DNA from 3 places in the Comamonas sp. lk genome. Region 1 is predicted to be linked to each of the others. Evidence: predicted binding sites of a transcription regulator. Region 1 holds the regulator's gene; each other region holds the start of a gene.
The links. Region 1 encodes sigma-54, which starts transcription at its own class of promoters, with help from an activator protein. Its sites were predicted from a motif close to TGGCANGNAANCTGCTTT; they were not measured.
Positions count from the first base shown of each region.

Region 1 (3,907 bases):
GCGCCTGGGACTGTCCTATCTGCCGCAGGAAGCCTCGATTTTCCGCAAGCTCAGCGTGGAAGAAAACGTCCGCGCCGTGCTGGAACTGCAAAAGGACGAGCAAGGCAAGCTGCTCTCCAAGGAAGAGATAGACAAGCGGCTGAACAATCTGCTCAAGGAATTGCGCGTGGAGCATCTGCGCCAGTCTCCGGCGCTGGCCCTGTCCGGGGGCGAACGCCGCCGGGTGGAAATCGCCCGCGCCCTGGCCACGCAGCCACGCTTCATTCTGCTCGATGAGCCGTTTGCCGGTATCGACCCCATCGCGGTGATCGAAATCCAGCGCATCATCGGCTTCTTGAAAGAGCGCGGCATTGGCGTGCTGATTACCGATCACAACGTGCGCGAAACCCTGGGTATCTGTGACCACGCCTTCATCATCAGCGACGGCCATGTACTGGCCGAAGGTACGCCAGAGCAGATCGTGGACAACGCCGATGTGCGCCGAGTCTACCTGGGTGAACACTTCCGCATGTGATGCGTGAGTTGACCACCGCGCTCCCCCGTTTCCTGTGGCTGCTGTCCCTGCATCGGGGGCATGCCGGGGTCGCTTGCACATCAAGGATGTTCAGTTGATGAAGCCGGGCCTGTCCTTACGCGTATCCCAGCATCTGTCGCTCACGCCGCAGCTGCAGCAGTCGATTCAGTTGCTGCAACTGTCCACGCTGGAGCTGGCGCAGGAAGTCGAACAGATGCTGGTGGACAACCCGTTTCTGGAGCGCGACGGCGACGACGTCGATGCGCCGATGGACGCTCCTTCTATGGAAGCGGCTGCCGCCGAATCCATGGGCACTTCAGATGGCTACTCATCTGAAACTGAATATTCATCAACACAAGCAGCTTCTGAAACCATAGCGGAAACGCCGACCACCGAAACCCCCGAGACGCTGGACTGGAGCGGCGACGGTGCCGACGGACAAGACGGGGAATGGGGGGGCGAATCCAGCAGCGAATGGGATGGCCCCTCCTCGTCCGGCAGCCGCAAAAGCGATGGCGACGAGGAAACCGACGCCATCGATCTGGCGCGCGAGCATGAAAGCCTGAGCGATTTTCTGCACCGCCAGGCGCTCAGCCTGCGCCTGAGTGCCGAGGACTGCGCGGCGCTGCGCTTTCTGATCGAATCGCTGAACGACGACGGTTATCTGGAAGAGCCTCTGGCCGATCTGGCCTACAGCCTGGCCGGTGACGACCTGGAAGAGCGCGAAGAGCTGGAGCAGCGCTTTGCCATGGCGCTAAAGTTGCTGCAAAGCCTGGAGCCCGTGGGCGTGGGTGCACGCGATCTGGCCGAATGCCTGCAACTGCAGCTGCGCGATCTGATTCGTCTGGCCGAAGATGAGGGCACGACAGCAAAGCACTGGGATGTGCTGCAACTGGCCCTGTCCATGTGCTGCCAGCCCATGGACTTGCTGGCGCGACGCGATATGCGCAAGCTCTCCAGCCTGTGCGGCGCGCGCGAGGAAGCTTTGCGCGAGGCCCTGGCCCTGATTGCGCGGCTGGAGCCGCGACCCGGCCGCCGCTTCGTGGATGTGGAGCGCCATATCGTGGTGCCCGATGTCATCGTGCGCCCGGTGCGTGTCGGCTCGGGCCGGATGGAGTTTTCCGTTCGCCTCAACACCGAAGTCATGCCGCGGCTCAAGGTGCATGACATTTATGCCGGCGTGCTGCGCCGCCACAAGAACAGCGAAGGCCATGCGGCACTGCAGCAGCGGCTGCAGGAAGCGCGCTGGTTTATCAAGAACATCCAGCAGCGCTTTGACACCATCTTGCGGGTGTCGGAAGCGATTGTGGAGCGGCAGAAAAACTTCTTTGTGCATGGCGAGCTGGCCATGCGCCCGCTGGTGCTGCGCGATATTGCCGATGCCCTGGGCCTGCATGAATCCACCATCAGCCGCGTAACCACGGCTAAGTACATGGCCACGCCCCAAGGCACGTTCGAGCTCAAGTACTTCTTCGGCTCGGGCCTGGGCACCGAGACCGGCGGCAGCGCCTCCAGCACGGCTGTGCGGGCGCTGATCAAGCAGTTTGTGGATGCGGAAGACACGAAAAAACCGCTGTCGGACGCCAAGCTGGCCGATATGCTCAAGGAGCAAGGCATTGAATGCGCCCGTCGCACCGTGGCCAAGTATCGCGAGCAGCTGAAGATCCCCACCACCACGTTGCGCAAGGCGCTGTAAGCCACGCCCAACAAAAAAGCCGCTGATGCCATGCTCAGCGGCTTTTTAATTTGGTGCGCAAAGCGCCTCAGGCGGCATCCATCAGTTCGGGATCAACCACCAGATGAATAGCGCCAGCACGGCAATCATCAGCCCAAATTTGAGGACCTTGTAGAAGGTCGGGTTCCAGCTGCGGAAGGCGCGGCGGTACTTGCCGGCGTAGAAGGAAATCTTGAAAAGCTTGCTGATCATGCCGCGGGGATCACCCTCGTTGTTGGGCGAGCTGGCGGCGGCCACCACATTCTTGCCCAGCCAGTGATTGAGCCACTGGGCAAAACCGTTGGTCATGGGGCGCTCCACATCACAAAACAGCACGATGCGATTGCCTTCCGAGCGGTTCTCGGCCCAGTGCATATAGGTCTCGTCGAAGATCACGCCCTCGCCCTCGCGCCAGCTGTAGGGCTGACCATCCACTTCGATCATGCAGCGGTCGTCATTGGGCGCCAGCACGGCCAGGTGGTAGCGCAGCGAGCCCGCATAGGGATCGCGGTGCAGATTGAGCTTGGCACCGGGCGGCAGCTCGGCAAACATGGCGGCCTTCACGCTGGGAATGGATTTGACCAGCGCCGTGGTCTTGGGGCACAGCTCCATGGCCGAGGGGTGGGCATCGCCATACCACTTCAGATAAAAGCGCTTCCAGCCGGTCTTGAAGAAGGAGTTGAAGCCTGCATCGTCATTGTTGGCGGCGGCCTTGATCTGCATGTTTTTCTGCAGATTGACGGCTTCTTCGCGGATTTCGCGCCAGTTGGCCTGCAGCGGCGCCAGCTCGGGGAAGGTGCTTGTGGGCAGATAAGGCGTGCGCGGCACCTTGCTGAACATCAGCATGAAGACGTTGAAGGGCGCGGTGAAGGTGGAATGATCAAACAATTGCTTCACCACCTTGTGACGCACCTTGCCGCGCAGGTGCATGTACAGCCCGCAACCGAAAAACAGCACTACCAATGCCAGGACGATGATTTTTGCCATGGCGGCAATTTTACCGGGGTGCTCCAGCAGAGGCCATGGCACAGGTCAAACAGCGTTTTTCTTGAGGGCTCTCAAAGTTGATAGCTGAAGGCGCTTTCTATTCAATGGCTTGAGTCGATATTGATGCCGATCTATTGGAGATAGGCCCGGCTTGGCGCCACCGGGCCGCTGGTCGACGGGAGAAATCGACGTCTAGACAGGCAGGGGATTATTCCTACCCCTATGCACAAAGCCTGAGCCTATAAAACAAGGACTCGGTTAAGGGATTGAGCGCTTGAGGTCTATTTGCGTGGGCGCGGGTTAATACCGATGGCAAACCTATAATCCGGCCCTTTTTTCCAAATTGATGGGCCTGAGGCCCGGGAGAGCGGTATGTTGCAACGTCGTCACGCAGTGGTTTCGGTCGGTCTGACAGCCTTGGCGCTGGCTGGCGTCTGGGCTCCGGCAGCTCAAGCCCAGGACAAACCCAAGGTGGCCTTGGTCATGAAGTCCCTGGCCAATGAGTTCTTCCGCACCATGGAAGACGGTGCCAAGGCGCACCAGAAAGCCCACGCAGGCGAGTACGTGCTGCTGAGCAACGGCATCAAGAACGAAACCGACACCGCCGCCCAGATCAAGATGGTCGAGCAGATGGTGGCCCAGAAGGTGGATGCGCTGGTGATTGCCCCGGCTGACTCCAAGGCCCTGGTGCC
Region 1 covers NZ_UOOB01000002.1:756,656-760,562, reverse strand. The annotation lists gene lptB (LPS export ABC transporter ATP-binding protein) at 1-514, shown strand, start outside; gene EAO39_RS22305 (RNA polymerase factor sigma-54) at 612-2,210, shown strand; gene EAO39_RS22300 (aspartyl/asparaginyl beta-hydroxylase domain-containing protein) at 2,292-3,215, opposite strand; gene EAO39_RS22295 (sugar ABC transporter substrate-binding protein) at 3,588-3,907, shown strand, end outside.

Region 2 (3,907 bases), on a different contig from region 1:
CATTGGTGTAACAAGGTCGTTCGCTGGCCTGAGGTGGCATGAAATGTGCTGCTCGTTTCAGGTATCAGCATGACAACAAGCATTACCCCATGAAAACCCCTCTGCACTACCTGGTTGCGGCAAGGCAAAACGAAATTGCCGAGCTGGAGCAGCTCGGCAGCGCTTGCGCCCTGGTCAGTCGCATGTCGCAGCTGATCCATGCTCTGCAAAAAGAGCGGGGCCTGTCCAATATCTTTCTGGCCAGCGAGGGCGCGCAGGGCCGGGAGGCGCTGGATCAGCACCAGCCTTGGGTGCAGCAGGCGATCGCCGAGCTCAGTGCAACGCTGGAGGCCTTCAGCCTGGGCCTGTCCGGCGCGCATGGGGCGCGGCTTTTCAGTGCGATTGCCTATGCGCTGCAAGGAATCGAGGCCTTGCCGCTGCTGCGGGCGCACCGGGATGGACAGCGGCTGACGCCCGAGGAAAGCACGCAGGCCTATATGCGTCTGGTCGCCGGCTGTTTGACCGTGGTCTTCGAGGCCGCCGACAGCGCCTGTGATCCCGATATCTCCCGCACACTGGTGGCCATGTTTCACTTCATGCAGGGCAAGGAGCTGACAGGCCAGGAGCGGGCCGCAGGCGCGGCCGCATTTGCCAGCGGGGTTTGCAACGCGGCACGCCAGCACCACTGGCTGCATCTGATCGAGTCTCAGGACAAGTGCTTTCAGGTATTTGCGGATTTCGCATCGCCGGCGGTGGCGGCCTGCTGGCAAACGCAAAACCAGTCCTGCGCGGATATGGCGGTGATCGAACGTTTGCGCCGTATTGCCTGCACCAGCCCGCCGGGCAGCACGCTGGACTGGGCGCTCAACAGCGTCTGGTTTGAAGCCTGCTCGCTGAGGCTGGATGCCATGCACCAAATTGAAGCCCTGCTGGCGCAGGAGCTGGAGAGCCTGTGCGGGCAAAAGCTGGCGCTTGCCCGCACCAGCCTGTCTCAGCAGTTGCAGCGCTTGCATCTGCCGGACGGCATGCCAGACCCGGCTCCAGGCCAGTTGGCGGACGGCATGCAGTTCTTCAACGGGCCTGCGCCCGGCATGCCCTGGCCCATGGACCTGGGCTGCGGGCCGCAGCTGGGGCGCTCCATTTTGTCTCTGGTGCAGGAGCAGGCGCAGCGCCTGCAGCTGATGCAGACGGAAATCGACAAGGCGAGAACCTCCTTGAAGGAACGCAAGACGATTGAGCAGGCCAAGGGCGTGTTGATGAGCTACCGGCAGATGAGCGAGAGCGATGCCTACAAGCTCATACGCCAGACCGCCATGAACCAGAACCGACGCATGCTGGACGTGGCCGAGGCCGTGTTGGCGACGGTGGATTTGCTGCCTGCGGGAGCTGGCACCAAAGCGTAGCTCGATGGTGTGAATTTTCTGCTGCACCGCACCAAAGAAGGGCTGGCAATGAGGTCGGCCCAGGGCTCTCCCTCTGAGCTGCGATGGAAAAGAAGCTGGCATGGAACCTGCTTTGTCTTCTGCATCAAGCAGGCCAAAGGCGGTCGGGCTTTAGCGTTATTACAAGTAGCTCAGGACAACGGCGTCCCTTTCTTCTCCGAACCGGGGAGGCAAGGACGCCGTTTTGTTTTGCGGTTTGGCTTTCACCACGATTTTTGATGGAGTTTTCTCATGAGCAAGCGCCAATCGTCACCCGCTTTTACCCACTTCGAGATACCCACGGCCAGCGGGCGACGCGAATTCTTGCGTCGCAGTGCCGGCGCGGCATCGGGCGCTTTTCTCTATGGCGCTCTGGGCCACCATGGCGCCTGGGCGGCCGGCTCGGATGCGCCCGAAATCAAGGAGGTGAAAATAGGCTTTATCCCGCTGACCGATTGCGCCAGCGTGGTCATGGCCTCGGTGCTGGGGCTGGATCAGAAATACGGCGTCAAGATCACGCCCACCAAGGAGGCCAGCTGGGCCGGTGTGCGCGACAAGCTGGTCAACGGCGATCTGGACTTTGCCCATGTGCTCTACGGCATGGTTTACGGCATGCATATGGGCGTAGGCGGCCCGCAAAAAGACATGGCCGTGCTGATGACGCTCAACCGCAACGGGCAGGCCATCACCCTGTCCAAGAAACTGGCGGAAAAAGGTGCGGTGGATGCAGCTTCCCTGGCCAAGCTGATGGCCACAGAAAAGCGCGAATACACTTTTGCCCAGACCTTTCCTACGGGCACCCACGCCATGTGGTTGTACTACTGGCTGGCCAGTGCCGGTATCAACCCAATCAAGGATGCCAAGGTCATCACCGTGCCGCCGCCGCAGATGGTGGCCAATATGCGCGTGGGCACTATGGACGGCTATTGCGTGGGCGAGCCCTGGGGCCACCGCGCAATCATGGATGGCATAGGTATCACGGCCGTCACCTCGCAGGACATCTGGCGCGATCACCCCGAAAAAGTGCTGGGCTGTACCGGCGACTTTGCCAACAAGAACCCCAATACCGCACGCGCCGTGATGATGGCCGTGATGGAGGCCGGGCGCTGGATTGATGCCAGCATGCAAAACAAGCTCAAGATGGCGGAGACCATTGCCGCCAAGTCCTATGTGAACACCAGCGTGGATGCGATCAACCAGCGCATTCTGGGGCGCTATCAAAACGGTCTGGGCAAGACCTGGGACGATCCCAACCACATGAAGTTCTTTGCCGATGGCGATGTGAACTATCCCTATCTGTCGGATGGCATGTGGTTTCTCACCCAGCACAAGCGCTGGGGTTTGCTCAAAAGCCATCCGGACTACCTGGCCGTGGCCAAGAAGATCAACAAGACCGAGCTGTACAAGCAAGCGGCCTCGCAGCTGAAGGTCAGCCTGCCCAAATCGGATCTGCGCACCAGCAAGCTGATCGACGGCAGCAGCTGGACCGGTGCCGATCCTGCGCGCTACGCCGACAGCTTTGCCGTCAAGGCCTGATGCACCGACCCCTGTTCTGAAAGGAGTGAGCCATGATGAGCGCACTGATCAAATCGACCCCGGCCCGCAGCGCCGACCAGCCCGAACCAGCCAATGCAGCGACGGCAGCGGCCGCTGTGTCCGCCACTGCCGTGCAAGTGCCACCATCCACGCCAGCACCGCCGCCTGCGGCACAAGCGGCCAAGGCCAGGATGTCCTTGAACCAGTATTTGAGCGCGGCGCTCAACTGGCTGCTGCCACCGGCCATGGGTCTGGGGCTGCTGGTGGTGCTGTGGTCTATCGCCGCCAGCAGCAGCGGCGGCAGCATTCCCACGCCCGTCGATACCTGGAAGCAGGCGCTGGAGGTGTTCAGCGATCCCTTTTATCGCAACGGCCCCAACGACCAGGGCGTGGGCTGGAACATTCTGGCCTCGCTGCAGCGCGTGAGCGTGGGCTTTGGTCTGGCGGCGCTGGTCGGCATTCCGCTGGGTTTTGCCATCGGCCGCTTCGACTTTCTCTCGCGCATGTTCAACCCGCTGATCAGCCTGCTGCGCCCGGTATCGCCCCTGGCCTGGCTGCCGATTGGCTTGCTGCTGTTCAAGGGTGCCAACCCGGCAGCCATCTGGACCATCTTCATCTGCTCCATCTGGCCCATGGTCATCAACACCGCGGTAGGCGTGCAGCGCGTGCCCCAGGACTATATGAACGTGGCGCGGGTACTCAAGCTCAGCGAATGGAAGATAGCGACCACCATTCTGTTTCCGGCCGTGCTGCCTTATATGCTGACCGGCGTGCGCCTGGCCGTGGGCACGGCCTGGCTGGTGATCGTGGCGGCCGAAATGCTGACCGGCGGCGTGGGCATTGGCTTCTGGGTCTGGGACGAGTGGAACAACCTCAACGTCAAGAACATCATCATTGCGATTTTCGTGATCGGCCTGGTGGGCCTGGTGCTGGAGTGGGCACTGGTCAAGCTGGCTTCGGCATTCACATTC
Region 2 covers NZ_UOOB01000001.1:861,088-864,994, forward strand. The annotation lists gene EAO39_RS03885 (nitrate regulatory protein) at 90-1,382, shown strand; gene EAO39_RS03890 (CmpA/NrtA family ABC transporter substrate-binding protein) at 1,653-2,936, shown strand; gene ntrB (nitrate ABC transporter permease) at 2,969-3,907, shown strand, end outside.
Region 2: a site for sigma-54 is predicted at 1,479-1,496, ahead of EAO39_RS03890 (CmpA/NrtA family ABC transporter substrate-binding protein). Genes of this name have one in related genera too.

Region 3 (3,907 bases), on a different contig from region 1:
CACAAAAGTGCCCAGGCGCACAAAGTGCAAGGCCTCGTCCTTGAGCATGGTGCCCAAGGTCACGCCGCGCCACAGATGGGAGCGGTATTTGACCCACTCAAAAAACTGCCCCGGGTCTTCGCGCCACACACCTTGATCAAACTGGCGCTGCATGGCCAGCCAGGTCTGGTTTTGCGTCTCCCAGGATTCCGTGGTCAACGCCCCGCGCACCGCGCGCGCGTTCTCGCGTGCAGCCTTGAGGCAGGAATAAATGGACGACGGATTGAATTCGTCGGCCACCATGAATTTCATCACCGACTCACGATCCACCGTGCCGTATTTTTCATGAAAGGCCGGAATCAGTTCGCTGATGGAAAGCACGCTGTGCCAGCCACGCTTTGAATTGCTGATGGCGTGAGGCAGCATCGCCGTGTCGTACGAGACACTGAGCATGCGGGCCGTGTTCTCCGCCCGCTCGGTATAGCGGGACATCCAGTACAAGTGGTCTGCGGTACGTGACAGCATCAGCGATCTCCCCCTGTATTTCCTTCTGCATCGGCGTTTTCATCTTCCAGCACCCAGGTGTCCTTGGTGCCCCCGCCTTGCGAGGAGTTCACGACCAGCGAGCCGTCCTTCAAAGCCACGCGCGTCAGGCCGCCCGCCACCATCTGCACCTGCGTGCCGCTCAGTACAAAAGGCCGTAAATCGATATGCCGGGGTGCGATGCCGCTTTCCACCATGGTGGGGCAGGTGGAGAGGCTCAAAGTGGGCTGGGCAATGTAACCGCTGGGGTTGGCCAGCAGCACGCGGCGAAAGTCTTCAATCTCGGCCTTGCTGGCCGCCGGGCCAATCAGCATGCCGTAGCCGCCAGCGCCGTGCACTTCCTTAACGACCAGCTCGTGCAGGTGATCGAGCACGTACTTGAAGTCATCTGGCTTGCGGCACAGCCAGGTGGGTACGTTCTGCAAAATCGGCTCTTCGCCCAGGTAGAAACGAATCATCTCCGGCACATAGGGGTAGACCGATTTGTCGTCGGCCAGGCCTGTGCCCACGGCATTGCAGATGTTGACATTGCCGGCGCGGTAAGCGCGCATCAAGCCCTTGCAGCCCAGCGTGGAAGTGGAGCGGAACACCTCGGGATCGAGAAAATCGTCGTCCACACGGCGATAGATCACATCCACGCGCTGCAAGCCCTGAGTGGTGCGCATATAGACCACGTCTTTTTCCACCACTAGATCCTGCCCTTCCACCAGTTCCACCCCCATTTGCTGGGCCAGAAAAGCATGCTCGAAGTAAGCACTGTTGTGCATGCCGGGGGTCAGCACCACCACAGTGGGCTCGATCACGCCTGAGGGTGCACTAGCACGCAAGGTGTCCTGCAGCATGTCGGGGTAATGAGCCACCGGCGCCACGACATGCTTGCCGAACAGATCGGGAAACAGCCGCATCATCATGCGGCGGTTTTCCAACATATAGGACACGCCCGAGGGCACGCGCAGATTGTCCTCCAGCACGTAGTAGACGCCGTTGCCCGCGGCATCGGGGGCGCGAACAATGTCTATGCCGGCGATGTTGGCATAGACATCGTTGGGCACCTTGATGCCTTCCATCTGAGGCCGGTACTGGCTGTTGCCGCGCACCAGAGCGTCGGGCACTATGCCTGCGCGCACGATGTCCTGCTGGTGATAGGCATCGTGAATGAAGCGATTCAAGGCCTTGACCCGCTGCACCAGGCCGGCTTGCATGCGCGTCCATTCATGGGCGGGAATGATGCGCGGAATCAGATCGAAGGGGATCAGCCGCTCCGTGCCGGCACCGCTCTCGTCCTTGTCGCCATAGACGGCAAACGTGATGCCCACGCGGCGAAAGACGATCTCGGCTTCGGCACTGCGGGCACGCAAATAGTCTTGCGATTGACCGCCCAGCCACTGCGCATAGTCCTTGTAATGGTCCCTCAGCGCGCCCTGATCGGCGGGTGAATTGAGATACATCTCATCAAATGTGCGCATTCTGTCCTCTCTAAGTACAACGCATGCATCCGGCCTGCGCTCGAGCCAGTGTAGCCATGCCGCAAGCGAACGCCAGCCATGGCCAACCCCGGTTCAGCCCCATGTTTGCGCATGCCAACGACGACTTCACTCCGGGCAATTTCATCATGCAAGCCACATGCCAGCTTTCCCGTGAAGCGGCAAAAATCAGGGCTCGGCCTCCAGATGAACGTCCCAATAATGCGCCCGAAACCGGCGCTCGCATTGCAGACTCTGCACCGAACCCGAGCTCCACAGCGCGGCACCGCAGCGGTCTTGCAAAACCAGTTGACTGCCCGCCTGCTCGTAGCGCTGCACCACGGCTGCGGCAGGGTGGCCAAAACGGTTGAGATAGCCCGCCTGGACCATGGCCCAGCGCGGCCTGAGGGCTTGCACCCAATTGGTGCTTGATGAGGTTTTGCTGCCGTGATGCGGCACCAGCAGCCAGTCGACAGGCCCGCCCAGGCCGCCAGCCAGCAACTGCTGCTCCTGCGCGGCTTCGATATCGCCTACCAACAAGGCCACGCGCCCGGAAGCAGAACGTATGCGCAACACGCAGCTGCCGGCATTCGGTGAGGGCTTGCGTGGTTTATCCCAGAAATCTGCAGCCGGATGCAAGACTTCAAACTCCACCCCGTCCCAGCGCCAGCGCTGGCCCGTGGTGCAGCGCTGCACCGGGGCCAGTGCGGCTAGCAGGGGCTCATCAATGACCGATTCCGAGCCCCAGACCTGAAGTTGCGGCTGGGCAGACTTGACGGCAAGGGCGCCGCCCGTGTGGTCGGCATCTCTGTGGCTGAGCATCAGCCGGTCAAGACGCACGCCCAAAGCGGAGAACAGCGGCAAAAGCACACGCTCGCCCGCATCGCTGCTTTGGCTGTACTGAGGGCCGGCGTCATACAGCAGGTGATGGGTCTGGGTGCTCACCAGCACCGCATTGCCCTGGCCTATATCTGCGGCCAGGAGTTCAAACTCGCCAAAGCCCACTCTGGCTTGCGGCCACCACAAAGCAGGTACACAGCAAAAAGCCAGCACCCAGCGCAAGCGCACTGGCAACGGCGCCACCAGCAGTAAACCGGCGCCCACAGCCGCCACACTGGCCCACCATGCGGGCTGCGGCAAGCTCCACACCGCCCAACTGGCCGCTGCCAGCCATTGCAAAAATTGCAGCAAAGGCAGCATCAGCCAGGCGGCAAGCGCTGCGGCCTGAGGAATCAAGGCACTGAGCAAGGCCAGTGGCGTCACCAGCAAGGTGACCCAGGGAATGGCAATCAGATTGGCCAGCAGGCCTACTACCGAGACTTGGCCGAACAGCAGCAGGCTCAAGGGTGCCAGCACCAGAGAAATCAGCCATTGCTCACGCCACAGGCCGGCCCCCTGGCGCAGCAAGCGTCGGCCGCGCGTTGGCTGCTGCGCGCTTTCCGCCTCAGGCTCCTGCTGCGCCCGACTGCCTGACAGCAGCACGCCCACGGCCACAAAACTGAGCCAGAAGCCGGCTTGCCACAGCGCCCACGGATCGGCCACCAGCACGGCGGCCAGCGCCAACAGCCACACCAGCGGCCAAGGCCAGCGCAGGCCCAGCCATTGCAGCAGCGCCACCACGGCCAGCATGCACACCGTGCGCTGCGCCGGCACGCCCCAGCCGCTGAACAGCGCATAGGCCAAGGCCAGCAGCACGCCAGCGAGCAAAGCCATGCGCGGCGCGGGCCAATACCGGCAGGCGCGAGCGCTGAGCCGCCACAGCCGCCCCACCAGCAAGGCCGCAATCCAGGCAAACATGGTGATGTGAAGGCCTGAGATGCTCATCAGATGCGCAACACCGGTCTGGCGAAACAGCGCCCAGTCGCTGCGCTCTATGGCCTGCTGATCGCCCACCGCCAGCGCTGCCACGACGCCTATCGCTT
Region 3 covers NZ_UOOB01000001.1:1,490,739-1,494,645, reverse strand. The annotation lists gene EAO39_RS06680 (alpha-E domain-containing protein) at 1-504, opposite strand, end outside; gene EAO39_RS06675 (circularly permuted type 2 ATP-grasp protein) at 504-1,988, opposite strand; gene EAO39_RS06670 (DNA internalization-related competence protein ComEC/Rec2) at 2,175-3,907, opposite strand, start outside.
Region 3: a site for sigma-54 is predicted at 2,134-2,151, ahead of EAO39_RS06675 (circularly permuted type 2 ATP-grasp protein). Genes of this name have one in related genera too.